2 regions of the Mesorhizobium sp. B2-3-14 genome follow, and region 1 is predicted to be linked to the other one. Evidence: predicted binding sites of a transcription regulator. Region 1 holds the regulator's gene; the other holds the start of a gene.

Region 1 (7,885 bases):
GGCGAAATCGGCATTGGCGCTGTCGAGCTCGACAGGCAGCGCGCCGGCGGTGTGGCAGAGATCCCAGACGATCAGCGCTCCGACCTGATGGGCCTTGCATGTCAGTGCCGCCATGTCGCGCAGCTGGCCGGACTTGTAGTTGACGTGGTTGACCAGGATGACCGCAACGCGCTCGTCGATCAGCTCCTCAATGGTCGGCGCATCAACGCCCTCAAGGCGCAACACCGTGCCGGGGCGCGTCGAGGCCACGCCTTCGGCCATGTAGAGATCGGTTGGAAAGCTGTCTCCCTCGGCGACGATGACCGAGCGGTCCGGCCGCATGCCGAGTGCGGCATGCAGCACCTTGTAGATGTTGATCGAGGTCGTATCGCAGACCACCGTCTGGCCGGCCGCCGCGCCGATCAGCCGCCCCAGTTGGTCGCCGAGCGCGACCGGCATGTCGAACCAGCCGGCGGTGTTCCAGGCACGGATCAGATCCTGTGCCCACTCCTGGGTCGCGGCTTTCCGCAGCTCGTCGAAGACGGCGGGTGCCGCGGCGCCGAGTGAATTGCCGTCGAGATAGATCACGCCTTCCGGCAAGATGAACCGGTCGCGGATGGCACGCAGCGGGTCCGCCGCATCCATGGCTTCGACGGCTGCGAGATCGAGCGTTGCAGGCATCATTTGTGACATTCCCTGGTTATTCACGCCTTGGTCATTCACGCCGGTTACTCACGAATCGCTTCGCGAACCGGTGCGGAACCCCGGCTGCGCTTGAGGCTGGGCAAGGCAAGCATGGCCAGTACGAACAGGCCCGTGGCAAGCTTCAGGTCAGGCGGCGGCATGCCGGCCGCAAGGCAGAACGACACCAGCTGGTAGTAGATGATCGCGCCGGCGAAGGGCGCCAGCAATTGCCGCCACACCGTCTGCTTGCCGACGACGGCTTCGCCGATCATCAGCGCGGCAAGGCCGTTGATGAGAATTCCCAGGCCCATATTGACGTCGGCGAAGCCTTGCGACTGCACCATCAGCGCACCGCTTGACGCCGAAAAAGCGCTGGCCAGCCCGACACCGCCTATGGTCGCGGCCCAGACATTGATGCCTTGCGCCTCGGCCATGTCAGGATTGGCGCCCACGGCGCGCACGGCAGTCCCCTTCTCGGTCCTGAAGAACATGTAGAGCAGCATGAAGGCGGCAAGCGCGAGGAGACCCGCGACGACAATCTTGCTGGCGGGGAAACCCGGCCGCGCGAACGGCACCCAGTCGAACACCGAGGGCGAACCGAAGACGGACAGGTTGGACTTGCCCATAATGCGAAGGTTGATGCTGTAGAGCATCGTCATCATCAGGATGCCCGCAAGCAGCGTGTGGATGCGGAAGCGCAGATGGATGAAGGCGGTGCAGCAGCCCGCCGCGAAGCCAGCGACAAGGGCGGCAGCAACGCCCATCAGCGGCGATGCGCCGGCGGCAAGGAGAACGCCGCAGACGCAGCCGCCCAGCGGAAAAGCGCCTTCGCTGGTGAGATCGGGAAAATTCAGCATGCGAAACGGGATCATGATCCCGAGCACGACAAAGGCCAGGATCAGGCTTTGCGCCAGGGTGACCGGCATGATCGCGACGAAGCTGGTGAGAACGTCCCCAACAAAATCCATGATGATCAGCTCGCCAGCAACATGCGATCGGTCTTGACCGAGAAATGGCCGATCAGATCAATAACCGTGACCCTCGCCTTCTCCTGCCCGGCGACTTCCAGGAGCACCCGGCCCGCATCGAGCATGATCACCCGGCTGCCATAATCGACGGCGTGTTGCATGTTGTGGGTCACCATCAAAGTCGTCAGTTTCAGCGCGTTGACGGCGCGCACGGTCGCTTGCATGACGATTTCGGCCGTGCGCGGGTCGAGGGCCGCGGTATGCTCGTCGAGCAGCAGCAAGTCCGGCGATCCGCCGACCGCCATGATCAGCGACAAGGATTGCCGCTGCCCGCCCGAGAGCAGGTCGACGCGCGTGTCGAGACGATTTTCCAAACCGAGACCCAGTATCGACAGTCGTTCCCTGTAGGACGCAAGCCGGGTGGTGTTCAGCCCCGGGCGCAAGGTGCGCTTTTGGCTACGCAAATCGGCCAGCAGCATGTTTTCCGCAACCGTCATGCTGGCGGCGGTGCCGCGCATCGGGTCCTGGAACACGCGCGCCAGTTTCGCGGCGCGCTTGTGCACCGGCATTGCAGTCACGTCGGCGCCGTTGATCAGGATCTGGCCGGAATCGAGGATCAGGGCGCCGGAAATGGCGTTGAGCATGCTGCTCTTGCCGGCCCCGTTGGAGCCGATGACGATGCCGAACTCTCCGGTGGCCAAGGACAGGCTGAGACCGTCCAGCGCGACCTTCTCGTCGGCCTGGCCCTTGTAGAACACTTTGCGCGCGGATCGAATCTCCAGCATCGTTCCTCCCTGACCTCGGGATAGCGGCGCCGACGCCGTCACCCCGGCAGTTCCGATGTTAGTCGACGATGCAGCCGCAATCGGCCATTGAAGCCGGTATCTCGATGCCGAACGCGGCCATCGCCTTGCGCGAGATCGTTGCCATGTGGTCCTTGTAGGCCGGGCGCGACGGCGCGATCGTCTTGGGATCCTTGCCCTTGAGGATCTCGGCGGCGATGTTGCCGGCGTTGACGCCGACCTGCGTGTAATTGACCGCGAAGCTCGCCGGCACGGTGCCGTTACGGACCGCACTGTCATCGGAGTTGACGACCGGGATACCGGCCTGGCGGGCGGCCGCGGAGACAGCGGCGATCGCCGGCTGGATCAGGTTCGAGGCCGGGCCGTAGATCACGTCGGCCTTGCCGGCGAGCGAAGCGATGCGTTGCTGGATGTCATTGACGTTGTCGATGCCGACCTCCACCACCTCGAAACCGGCGGCCGGTGCCGCCGCCTTGATCTTTTCGACCAAGGCAACGTCATTGGCCTCACCGGGATTATAAGGCACGCCGAAGCGCTTGGCGTTCGGCAGCAGCTTCTTGGTGAAGGCCATCACCGCGGCGACGTCCTGCAGATCGCTGGCGCCGGTCATGCCTTCGTCTCCGGCGTCCCATGACGGCACCAGCTTGGCCGCCACCGGATCGGTGACCGCGGCAAAAACGATCGGAATGCCGGAACCGGCGAGCGCTTTCTTGGCGATCTGTGAGACCGGCGTGGTGATGGTGTAGATCAGCTTGGGCTGCTCGGCCTGCAGCTTGGCGATCATCTGCGGCACCAGCGACGCATCGAAATTGGTGTGGCTCTCCGTGTAGACGACGTCCTTGCCCTCGACGAAGCCGTTATCCGTCAGCGCCTTCTTGAAGCCGGCTATGGCGGCGTTCAATTGCGGATGCTCGCCGAAATTGGCAATGCCGATACGGATCTGATCGGCCGCGGCACTGCCGGCACTGACCATCAATGCGCCTGCCAGGGCCAAGCCCGACAACCAAGCGGATTTCGACTTCAACATCATTTCCTCCCAGATTTGATCAGGGCCGCTTGGAAACGCGGCTACTACGGCGATCATGGTGAGTCCGCTGGTCTGTGTCAAACATTATATATAATTGTTGCTGTGACGCACTATCATATATACTTTTCGCCAGACGACGGATTGATCACCATGCTGAATGAAACGAGTTCCACAAAAACGGAAGCCGCCTATCAGCTGTTGCGGCGCGACATCCTGACCACGCGCCTCATGCCCGGCGCCCCGCTCAAACTGAGTGCGCTGCGCGGCACCTATGGCGTCGGCTGGACACCGTTGCGCGAAGCCCTGTCGCGGCTCGAGGCCGAACGCCTGGTCACCGCGATCAGCAATCGTGGTTTTGCCGTGGCTCCGGTGTCGCGGGCCGAGCTGGAGGATCTGGCACGCGCCAGGATGGTGGTCGAGATACCCCTGTTCCTCGAATCGATGGAAAAAGGCGGCAGGGAGTGGGAGGATGCCGTGGTCACCGCCCACTACCGGCTCTCGCGTTGCAAGACGGCGGTCGACGATCCCTCGGACGCGGCCGTCGACAGATGGGACGAGAACCACGAGGCTTTCCATGCGGCGCTGCTGAGCGCCGCCACATGCGACTGGCTGTTGCGGTTCCGCTCGACGATCTCGGATCAGCTGCGCCGGCATCATCGCTTCCTTGGTCTGGCGCCGACACTGCGGGCCGCGGCCGGCCTCAAGGATGGCTATGAAGAGGCAATCGAAGCGCTACGCGAAGCGATTGCGATCGAACACCATACCGCGATCATGGAAGCGGCGCTCGACCGTGACGTCGAGCGGGCCAAGGCGCTGATGACGGCGCATATCGGCTACACACTGCACGTCTATGTCCACAGCGAAGACAGCGGCGCTACCAGATACGCCGCTCGCGCCGGCAGCTTGAAGGCGGGTTCGGGATAACTTCAGCGCTTCCGCGACGCCTATTCGAACGCGCTGGCCGGAGTGCGCCGAACGCCCCGATCCATGGCCGCCCGAAGCTACCAATCGTTGGCATTTTGGTTTCGTTTCGTTCCGCGAATAATGGCTCCGCGAATTATACGTCCCTCCGAGGAGAAGCCTTCCAACTAACTGATGCCAAAGCCTCGTCGGCGGATGGGCCACAGGCCATTAACCAAAACGATTTCAATGCGCCTGCCGACGGCGGAAAGGACTGGTTGCCGCCCGCCGTCGCGGGCAAAAAACTTCAGACCCCTTAACAAATTCATTAAACTTTAAACGGTTGCAGAACACAACTGGAACAGATAGTGTTTGTTCTGGGTTTGTTTTTTCGATTCTGGTTCAACCTTTCGTTCAATGTCTTGGGGGCCGCCATGCTGACACGCAAGCAACATGAACTGCTGATGTTCATCCACGAACGGCTCAAGGAAAGCGGGATACCGCCTTCCTTCGACGAGATGAAGGAAGCACTCGATCTTGCCTCCAAGTCGGGGATCCATCGCCTGATCACGGCCCTGGAGGAGCGCGGCTTCATTCGCCGGCTACCCAATCGGGCGCGCGCGCTGGAAGTGCTGCGGCTGCCGGACTCGATCGCGCCGGGCCTCAATGCGGCAAAGAAGTTCTCGCCAAGCGTCATCCAAGGCAGCCTTGGCCAAGGCAGTCTCGGACGCCAGATCAGGCCGGCCGCTGCGCCTTCGCGCCTGCCCGCGGCCGGCAACGACGACGACGCGGTTTCAGCCGTGTCCATCCCGGTCATGGGCCGTATCGCCGCCGGTGTGCCGATCGATGCCATCCAGCATCAGACGCATTCGATCTCGGTGCCGCCGGACATGATCATGGGCGGCGAGCACTATGCGTTGGAGGTCAAGGGCGACTCGATGATCGAGGCTGGTATCTTCGATGGAGACACGGTCATTATCCGCAATGCCGACACGGCAAGCCCGGGCGAAATTATCGTGGCACTGGTCGACGAAGAGGAAGCGACACTGAAGCGGTTCCGCCGCAAAGGCGCTTCGATCGCGCTCGAGGCCGCCAATCCAGCCTACGAAACGCGCATTTTCGGGCCGGACAGGGTCAAGGTACAAGGCAAGCTGGTCGGGTTGATCAGGCGCTACTGAACCGGCTTGTCATCGGGCTTGTCGGGTTTTTTGTACGGCGGCAGCCCCCTTGCCTCGCGTGAGAATTTTCGCTGTTCGTGCCAGGGCCGGTATGGTCCGTCGACGGCAAATGCGATCGCGGCCCGGGTCGTGGCCGACTGGGGATTGAAGAAGACGGCAGCGCTTCCCTTGCGGGCGAGCTGCCGTTTGGTGACGACGAGAACCAGTGGATTGTGGCAGGCGTCATAGGCGGTTGCGTCATTGACGATGATCAGGTCGGCGAAAGCGCAGGCTTTCCAGGTGGTCTTGCGGTCCTCGACATAGGCAATGATCGCGCCGGAAGGGTGCCTGGCAAGGCACAGGCCTTCGCGGCAGTAGAAGGGCGATCCCGGCGGCAGGTCGGTGGGACTGGCAACATCGAATTGCCTGTCTGTCGTGTCGAACATTTCCGGTTTGACGATTGTTTCGGAGATCAGGGCGCGCTTCCAGTTGTCGGTTGCGAATTCGTTCGGACGTTCCCGGTTGACGGCCAGTTCGCCATTGCCGATCGGCAGCGCGACCAGCCGCGCATCTTCCGAGATCAGCACATCGGGCGCGCGTGTGTGCGACACAGTCAACAGGCCGGCGAGCGCGAATGGCAGCGCCGCGAGCCGCAGCCATGTCGTCGCCATCGTCGCGATAACCAGCGCGACGGTGACCAGCAGCACGGATTGCTGCGAAATCAGCCCGACTCCATCGACCGGAGAGCGCTCCGATATCCACGCCGACACGGCGATCATTGCTGTCAGGCCCTTGCCCATGAGGTAGAGAGCCGGCCAATCCAGTCCGAATGGCATCAACAGCGCGCTGGCGACGGCCAGGAACATCACGACCGACACGATAGGCATCACGGCCAGATTGGCGAACAGGCTGAGCGGCGATACCCGCTGGAAATGCCAGATGGCAAACAACGCCGTGGCGCTGCCGGCGATAATGGACGTCATGGCCAATCCACCTGTCGCCAGCAGGAATTTTCGCGTCAGGAACCCGGGCAGCGATCGCTTTCGCGGCGGTGGCCGCGTCTTTCCCGCACGGTGATCGGCCCAGCCGGCATAAGCGCCAACCAGGGCCGCGGTCGCGGCGAACGACATCTGAAAGCTCGGGCCGACGACCTCGTGAGGCGAGACCAGGATGACGGCGATCGCCGAGATCCCCAGATTGCGCATGGTCAGCGCAGCGCGATCGAAGAACACGGCAATCAGCATCACCGCCAGCATGATGAAGCTGCGTTCGGCCGCAACGACGACACCGGAAATGATGAGATAGGCCGCGATCGAGAACAGTGCGGCGGCGGCCGCGTATTTCTTCACCGGCCGGCGCGCGGAAAGTCTGGAAACAGCGCGAAGGCACCACGCAGCAGACCCATGATGGTGCCGGCCACAAGCGCCATATGCAGTCCCGAAATAGAGATGATGTGATAGATGCCGGTACGCCGCATCGCTTCATTGATTTCATCGGGTATGCCGGCGCGCACGCCGACGATCAGCGCCGCCGCGATCTCGCCTTCAGCGCCGCCGACGCTGCCCCTGATGTGGTCGGCGATGGCTTCGCGGGCATTCTCGATGCCTGAAAAAAGGCGAGCCGATAGCGGCATCTCACCGTCGTCGGCGGAAACAACCGTTGGATTGCCGAGAAAGAAGCCGCTGCCGCCGATGCCGGCGAAATAGCTGTCGAAAGAGAAGTCGTAGCTGTCCGGCCGCACCGGGCCGGTCGGCGGCAACAGTTTGGAGTAGCCTGTGATGAGCGAGCCGGCGGTCATTCCCGGTGGTATCTTGCGTGCGGAAAGCCGGACCCTTTCCGGCGCATAGCGCAGTTTCGGCCGGGCGGTCGAAATCACGTCCATGGTCAGCCGGATGCGGCCGCTCTCCATCTCTTCGAGCGAGACCACGCGGCCGGTCAGTTGCGTGGAGATTTCCGAACCCAGCATCCGGGTTCCGGCTCGCCATGTTTCAACCTTCGCCGCGAGCAGGCCCAGCGCGCACAACAGCACTGCCATGAGACACAGATGGGTTTTGGGCCAGGAACGCGAGACGAAGGCACAGACCGCCATCAGCACCACGACCGCGACGGGCTTTGCAAAGTCGGGCTCGGACGCCAGCGAGAAATAGGCGATCGCCCCAACGGCCAGACAGACCGGCACCAGCAGGAACGCGATGCCCCGGTCGAGTTCAAGCTCCGCCGCCCGGGCCACGCCATGGCGCAGGCGAGGCAAGGATACCAGGCCGATTTGCCGGCGCACGCGCACGATCCTGCCCGCGGCAGGAGCCGGCGCCGGCGCCTGCCCACCTGCCTGCAGCGACCTGGTTTCGGGTGCAGCCACGAGCGGAG
Region 2 (7,885 bases), 600 kb from region 1:
GGCCGGGGAGCGGGGCGAGAAGAAGGTGGATTGAGGCGGGACGTCAGCCTTCGAGGCTGGCAGCCTCACACTGGCAGCACAAACCCGTCCAGCACGCGCTTCTGGCCGGCCTTATCGAAGTCGATGGTCAGCTTGTTGCCCTCGATGGCTGAAATGTTGCCGTTGCCGAATTTCTGGTGGAAGACGCGGTCGCCGACGCTAAAGGCGGACGGCGTGTCGGAGACGGATTTGGCGACCAGTTCACCGTCTATGGTGCGGCCTTTGACGCTGGTGCGGCCGGCGCCGTAGCCGGAGTCTGTTTCCCCATAGCCGATGCGTTCGACCTGATGGCCCGAACGCGTGCCCCAGTTGCGGTCGGTCGCCTCGGTGCGGTTGGCCTGCGCACGCTGCCAACCCGGCGTCGAATAGGTGTTAGAGAAGGCGCCGGATTTTTCCCCGCCGCCCGAAGTGCCGCCGATATTGTCGAAGCGCGAAGCGCCATAGGGGTTCTGTCTTCCTGCCCCCTGGCCGCCGCCGCGGCCGGATGCGAACGAGCCGCCGCCATAGGGATTGCCGTAGCCGCCATAGGAGTTGCCGGCTTCGGCGACCTCGACATGGGCTTCCGGCAGTTCCTCGAGAAAGCGCGACGGGATGGTCGATTGCCAGAGCCCGTGGATGAGGCGGTTGGAGACGAACCAGATATGCAGGTTCTTCTTGGCCCGCGTCAGCCCGACATAGGCGAGCCGCCGCTCTTCCTCGAGCCCGGAGCGGCCGCCTTCGTCGAGTGCGCGCTGATGGGGAAAGAGGCCTTCTTCCCAGCCGGGCAGGAAGACGGTCTCGAATTCGAGGCCCTTGGCCGAATGCAGCGTCATGATGGAGACGGCATCGAGCCCGGCATTCTGCTCGGCATCCATGACCAGCGCGACATGTTCGAGGAAGGAGCGCAGCGATTCGTACTCCTCCATCGAACGGATCAGTTCCTTCAGGTTCTCAAGCCGCCCCGGGGCTTCCGCCGAGCGGTCGTTCTTCCACATGTCGGTGTAGCCGCTCTCCTCGAGAATAGTCTCGGCGAGTTCGGTGTGCGGCGTGGTTTCCAGCGCCTTTTGCCAGCGTTCGAAATTGGCCGCGACCTCGCGCAGCGCGGCGCGCGGTTTCGGCTTCAGCTCGTCGCTTTCCGCCAGTGTACCCGCCGCCTCCAGCATCGGGATGCGCAAGCCGCGCGCGGTGTCGTGGATCTGGCGGATGGTCGCTTCGCCCAAGCCGCGCTTGGGCACATTGACGATGCGCTCGAAGGCGAGGTCGTCGGTGCTGTTGGCGACGACGCGGAAGAAGGCCAGCGCGTCGCGGATTTCCATGCGCTCGTAAAAACGCGGACCGCCGATGACGCGGTAGTTAAGGCCGAGCGTGATGAAGCGGTCCTCGAAGGCGCGCATCTGGAAGGACGCGCGGACCAGGATCGCCATGTCGTTCAAATTGTGCTTCTGGCGCTGGTAGGCCTCGATGGTCTCGCCGATGGCGCGGGCTTCCTCCTCCGAATCCCAGGCGGCGTGGACGTTGACCTTGCCGTCCTCCGGATCGTTGCGGTCGGTGAACAGCGTTTTGCCGAAACGGCCCTCATTGTAGGCGATGAGATGGGAGGCGGCGCCCAGTATGTGCGCGGTCGAGCGGTAATTGCGCTCCAGCCGGATGATGGTGGCGCCCGGAAAATCCTTGTCGAAGCGCAGGATGTTGTCGACCTCGGCGCCGCGCCAGCCATAGATCGACTGGTCGTCATCGCCGACGCAGCAGATGTTAACTTTGTTTTCGCTCACGGGCTGTTCCGCGCCTGCCGGCGCGGGCCCTCCGCGGGGGCCTCGCAACGGCTCGGACGCCCGGTCGGACTTGCGGCCTTCGGCCGAAACTGCTGAATCGTCCTCTGGAGTTGCGGGTCTATAGCCACCCGCGTCCGTTCCATCCGAAACACCGGAAAAACTTGGAACGCGCCCACCCGGAGAACCACTTCGCGCTGGTTGTGATCCGCTCGGCCTTTGCGCCAAGAGACGCAGCCACATGTATTGGGCAGTGTTGGTGTCCTGGTACTCGTCGACGAGGATGTATTTGAACCGCCGGTGATAGTCCTTCAGCACATCGGGATTGGCGCGGAGGATGCGGATCGGGTGGCAGAGCAAATCGCCGAAATCGCAGGCGTTCAGCGTCTGCAGCCGCTCCTGATAGGCCTTGTAGAGCTCGCGGCCCTTGCCGTTGGCGAAGCTGCGCGCATCGCCCTCGGCGATATCGGCCGGACCCTGGCCCTTGTTCTTCCAGCCGTCGATCATCTGGGCGAACTGTTTCGCGGGCCAGCGCTTGTCGTCCAGGCCCTCGGCCTGGATCAGCTGCTTGATCAAGCGCACGACGTCGTCGGTGTCGAGGATGGTGAAGTCGGACCTCAGGCCGGCAAGCTCGGCGTGGCGGCGCAGCAGCTTCACGCCGATCGAGTGGAAGGTGCCGAGCCACGGCATGCCCTCGACATTGCCTTCGCCGATCAGGATGCCGATGCGCTGTTTCATCTCGCGCGCGGCCTTGTTGGTGAAGGTGACGGCCAGGATCTGCGAGGGGAAGGCCCTGCCGGTGGCAAGGATGTGGGCGATGCGGGTGGTCAGCACGCGCGTCTTGCCCGTGCCGGCGCCGGCCAGCACCAGAACCGGGCCTTCGGTGGTCTCCACGGCCAGCCGCTGCTCGGGATTCAAGCCCCTGAGATAGTCGGGCGCATTGTTTTGGCCGCCGCGGGCAGCCATGGCGCGCGCGGCAATGCCCGACGGGGCCGTGGGCCGCGCATTGGGTTCGTCGAAAAAGGGCATGTCTTCGGAAAAGCCGGACATCTCCCCCGAATGTAGTGATTCGGGAGGGAAAGACCAGAACTGTCTACGTTTTGTTCCGGTAAAGTGCCCGATACGGCGGCTTCACCGATATGGGAACCGCCGTTGTGGAACAATCCCAGGCGGAACGAGGTTGCTGCCCGCGGGCTCGCGACCTACGCTTGACAGGCGCCGCGGTCGGGAGAAAGTTGCCGGGGCAACACGCAATGCGGGTTGCCCTAGGCCGCCCCACGCGCGCAACAGTCGAAGGAGTATCATCTTGGCTGTCACCATCACCTCCCTCATTCTCTTCCTCCTAGGCCTGGCGCTTGGCGCCGGCGGCATCTGGTTGGCTTCGCTGGGCGGCAGTTGGTACTACATCATCGTCGGTCTCGCCTTCCTGGTCGCCGCCTGGCTGCTCTACCGGCGCCGTTCGACGGCGCTCTGGCTCTACGCGGCGATCGTGCTCGGCACGCTGGCCTGGGCGGTCTGGGAAACCGGCTTCGACTGGTGGGAGCTCGGCCCGCGCGGCGGCATCATCGTGCTGGTGGCGTTGTGGCTGCTGACGCCGTGGGCGCGGCGCGGCCTTGCCGGTCCGGACGGGCGAGCACCTTTGATCCTTGCCGTGCTGGCATCGCTGGCGGTGGCCGGCTATTCGATGACCACGGACCCGAAGGACATCGGCGGCGCGCTCGACACCGACAAGGTGATCCCCAACGCCAATCTCGGCGGCGATGTGCCGGCGGGCGAATGGCACTATTACGGGCGCACGCAGTTCGGCCAGCGGTATTCGCCGCTCGACCAGATCACGCCGGAAAACGTCGCCAACCTGAAGCCGGCCTGGACCTATCGCACCGGCGACGTCAAGGGCCCCGACGATGTCGGCGAGACCACCTATCAGGTGACACCGCTCAAAGTGGGCGACACGCTCTATATCTGCACGCCGCACAACTTCGCCATCGCCGTCGATGCGGCGACCGGCAAGGAGAAGTGGCGCTACGATCCCAAGATCAAGCTCGACAAGGACCGCCAGCACCAGACCTGCCGTGGCGTCTCCTATTATGCCGACGCAGCGGGCGCCGCCGGCCAGCCCTGCGCGGCGCGCGTCTACCTGCCGACCTCGGATGCGCGGCTGATCGCGCTCGACGCCGCCAACGGGCAGGTTTGCCCGGCCTTCGCCGAGGGCGGCACGCTCAATCTGTTGACGGGCATGCCGTATCCGAAGTCGGGCTATTACTACTCGACCTCGGCGCCGCTGATCGCCGGCGGCAAGATCATCGTCGGCGGCGCGGTGAACGACAATTATTCGACGCAGGAGCCGTCCGGCGTCATCCGCGCCTATGATGCGAGCAGCGGCAAATTGCTGTGGAACTGGGATTCCGGCAATCCGGACCAGACGACGCCGCTGCCGGCCGGCCAGACCTACACCGCCAACTCGCCCAACATGTGGTCGACGCCGAGCGCCGACGAGAAGCTCGGCCTGCTCTACGTGCCGCTCGGCAACCAGACGCCGGACCAGCTCGGCATGGGCCGCAGTGCCAATGTGGAGAAATTCTCCTCCTCGATCACCGCGCTGGACCTCAACACCGGGCAGTTGAAATGGGTGCGCCAGACCGTGCACCATGACCTCTGGGACATGGACGTGCCGGCGCAGCCGAGCCTGATCGACATCACCAAGGCGGACGGCTCCGTGGTGCCCGCGCTGGTCGGGCCGACCAAGCAGGGCGACCTCTATGTGCTCGACCGGCGCACCGGCGAGCCGGTCATCCCCGTCAAGGAAGTGGCGGCGCCCGGCGGCGCCATCGAGGGCGACCACACATCGCCGACGCAGCCGGCGTCCGACCTTTCCTTCAACCCGCCGCCGCTGACCGAGCACGATATGTGGGGCATCACCATGTTCGACCAGCTGGCGTGCCGCATCGCGCTTCACAAATTGCGCTATGAAGGCCGCTACACGCCGCCTTCGCTGCAGGGATCGCTGGTTTATCCCGGCAATTTCGGCACGTTCAACTGGGGTGGCGTGGCGGTCGATCCGGTGCGGCAAGTGATGTTCGGGATGCCGACCTATCTTGCCTTCACGTCGCGGCTGGTGCCGCGCGCCGACGTGCCGCCCCCAGGCGACACCAAGGGCAGCGAGCAGGGGCTGAACCGCAATGACGGAGCGCCCTATGCGGTGGTGATGGGACCGTTCCTGTCGCCACTCGGCATTCCGTGCCAGGCGCCGCCCTGGGGCTACGTCGCGGGCGTCGATCTTCGCACCGGCGCGATTGCCTACAAGCACCGCAACGGCACCGTCTACGACATGACGCCGCTGCCGTTGCCGTTCAAGGTCGGGGTGCCCGGCATTGGCGGGCCGATGATCACCGCCGGCGGTGTCGCCTTCCTGGGCGCCGCGGTCGACGACTATCTGCGCGCCTATGACCTGACGTCAGGCAAGCAGCTCTGGCAGGCGCGGCTGCCGGCCGGAGGGCAATCGACGCCGATGACCTACACCGTCGCGGACGGACGCCAGTTCGTGGTCATCGTCGCCGGCGGCCACGGCTCGGTGGGCACCAAGCCGGGCGATTACGTGATGGCCTACGCGCTGCCGAAGTAGGCAGGCGGGGTTACCGGGTCCGGCGAGCCGACGATCAGCCGAGCCCCAGATGGCTCTTTAGGCTCGGCACCGAGCCAAGCACTTGGTTGGTCAGATCGGGGCCCGCGGCCGCCTCGGCCTGCTGGACAAGCGTCTCGCCAGCCTTCTGGATCTGCGCCAAGTCGAGGCCGGAGGCCTTGAGCGCCGCGAGGCCGTTGACCAGCGCGCCGGCCTTTTCGCCGAGAACACCGCCAAGCGCGCCCTGCAGCGACGACAGGAAGCCGCCACCGCCGCCGGCCGGGGCGGCCATGACGTCATATTTCTGCGCCAGCGCATCGGCGCCCGGAATCTTGGCGAAGAAGGAGGAGGCGCTGGTGCCTTCGGCCTCGTGCTCGAGCACCGAGAAAATGGTGCCGACGACCTTTTCGGTCGTGGCCTGGTCGAGACCGGCCTTCTGCGAGACGGTGTTCACGATGTCCTGAACGTCCATGACTTCACCTCAACTTTGGGTTTTCAAGTTCGCGGGCTGGCGCTTGCGGCTGCGGACCCTGACCATGGACTTGCGGCTTGCCGCGACAACGGCCGCGCGCATCGCCAGAACGGCCGCCACTGCTGCCACGAAGGCGGTTGCCAGGATCGGCGAGGGCATGGTCATCGGCATTGTTCCTTTCAGATCGGGCCTATAGGACCGAGGGCGGCCGGCCAGCCAGCCAGTTTCCCCCACTATTGTGGCAGCGCCATCAAGATTTGTCACCGATGACAAAAACGTGATGATCCTCGGCCGACCGGCCGACCGGCCGACCGGCGGCCGCGAGGCAGCGAGATGTCACGCTCCGGTGACTGGACGATGAGAGGCTCGCCCCTATCTTGCGACCGGCAAGGACACCGCAGTCGCGACGAGATCGGGGAAGCCCATGGCCGACGTCACCACCAAACCCGTCATCACCCAGGCGATGATCGATGCCTATGATGAATACACGCATCTGACGCTGGATCGCCGCCGCTTCATGGAGCAACTGACCAGGCTTGCCGGATCGGGCGCGGCGGCCGCCGCGATCGCGCCGATGCTGGCGGCGAACTCGGCCCAGGCGGCGATCGTCGCCGACAACGATGCCCGCGTGAAGGGTGAGGACATCACCTATCCCGGCAGCGGCGGCGAGATGAAGGGCTATCTGGTCAGGCCCGCGAACCAGGCCGGCAAGCTCGGCACGGTCATCGTCATCCATGAAAACAGGGGGCTCAACCCGCATATCCGCGACGTCGCCCGGCGCGTGGCGCTGGAAGGGTTCGTGGCGCTCGCGCCGGATTTCCTGTCGCCGCTCGGCGGCACGCCCACTGACGAGGACAAGGCGCGCGACATGTTCGGGAAACTCGACCCGGCGCAGACCGTGGCCAATGGCGTGGCGACGGTCGCCTTCCTCAAGGGCGACAGGGACGGCAACGGCAAGGTCGGCGCCATCGGCTTCTGCTGGGGCGGCGGCGCGGCCAACATGCTGGCCGTCAATGCGCCCGACCTTGCCGCGAGCGTCGCCTATTACGGCATGCAGCCGAAGGCCGCCGACGTCTCGAAGATCAAGGCCGCGTTGCTGCTGCACTATGCCGGCCTCGACGAGCGCACCAATGCCGGCATCGATGCGTTCAAGAAGGAACTCGATGCCGCGCATGTCGAATACACGGTCTATGTCTATGAAGGCGCCAACCATGCCTTCAACAACGACACCTCGGCGGCGCGCTACGACAAGAAGGCGGCCGACCTCGCCTGGGGCAGGACGATCGCCTTCCTCAAGCAGAAGCTGGCATGACCATCGCCTTCAGGCCGCCGGCGCCCAGATCGTCTTGAAGGCCGGCGACAGGGTGAAGCCCGCCGGGCGCTCCGATTTCGGCGGCGGGCGCCGCACGCCTTCCTGCAAATAGCGCAGGGCAGAGGTCAGCCCGTTCATCGTGTAGGGCTTGGCGATGACGCCGATCGCACCGGCGAAGTGGTCGGGGATGCGCTTCGGGTTGGCGGTCATGAAAATGACCATCGAGTTCTTTCTGTCGCCAATATATTCGGCAACGTCGATGCCGGTCGGGCCGTCGGTGAGATGGATGTCGACAAAGGCGATATCGGCCTGCGTGGTATCGACCATGTCCTTTGCTTCGGCGAGCGATGTTGCCCAACCGACGACGCTGTGCCCGGCGTCCTCGACCAGGCTCTCCAACTCCATGGCCAGCAGCGCCTCGTCCTCGACGATCAGGACCTTGAGCGGTTCAATCATGACAGGTTCCCTTTGTGCTGTGGTCCATTGGGCATCGAGATGACAACGCGAGTGCCGGGACCGGCATCGCGCCACTCGATGTCGGCACGCAATTGGCGGGCAAGCGACTTGATCAGCCGCATGCCGAAGGAGGCGTCGCCACTGGCGCCCGCCATGCCGACGCCGTCATCCGAGACCTCGATGTTCAAATGGCCGTCCGGCTGGCTCATCTTGATGCCGATGCTGCCCGATCTCGTGCC

The links. The regulator LexA, encoded in region 1, represses DNA repair genes until DNA is damaged. The targets are predictions, from matches to a motif close to TGTTCNNNNTGTGTTCNG.
Region 2: FJ950_RS05465 (UvrD-helicase domain-containing protein) is a predicted target of LexA. The motif match lies at 2,878-2,895, and genes of this name have one in related genera.

Annotation. Positions count from the first base shown of each region.
Region 1 covers NZ_VFVP01000002.1:774,640-782,524, reverse strand. The annotation lists gene kynU (kynureninase) at 1-660, opposite strand, end outside; gene FJ950_RS08440 (ABC transporter permease) at 708-1,631, opposite strand; gene FJ950_RS08435 (ABC transporter ATP-binding protein) at 1,637-2,416, opposite strand; gene FJ950_RS08430 (ABC transporter substrate-binding protein) at 2,475-3,461, opposite strand; gene FJ950_RS08425 (GntR family transcriptional regulator) at 3,612-4,385, shown strand; gene lexA (transcriptional repressor LexA) at 4,796-5,539, shown strand; partial or broken gene FJ950_RS08415 (ComEC/Rec2 family competence protein) at 5,533-7,885, opposite strand, start outside.
Region 2 covers NZ_VFVP01000002.1:174,526-182,410, forward strand. The annotation lists gene FJ950_RS05460 (hypothetical protein) at 1-34, shown strand, start outside; gene FJ950_RS05465 (UvrD-helicase domain-containing protein) at 66-2,837, opposite strand; gene FJ950_RS05470 (glucose/quinate/shikimate family membrane-bound PQQ-dependent dehydrogenase) at 3,094-5,409, shown strand; gene FJ950_RS05475 (hypothetical protein) at 5,444-5,878, opposite strand; gene FJ950_RS29450 (hypothetical protein) at 5,888-6,049, opposite strand; gene FJ950_RS05480 (dienelactone hydrolase family protein) at 6,303-7,190, shown strand; gene FJ950_RS05485 (response regulator) at 7,200-7,646, opposite strand; gene FJ950_RS05490 (histidine kinase dimerization/phosphoacceptor domain -containing protein) at 7,643-7,885, opposite strand, start outside.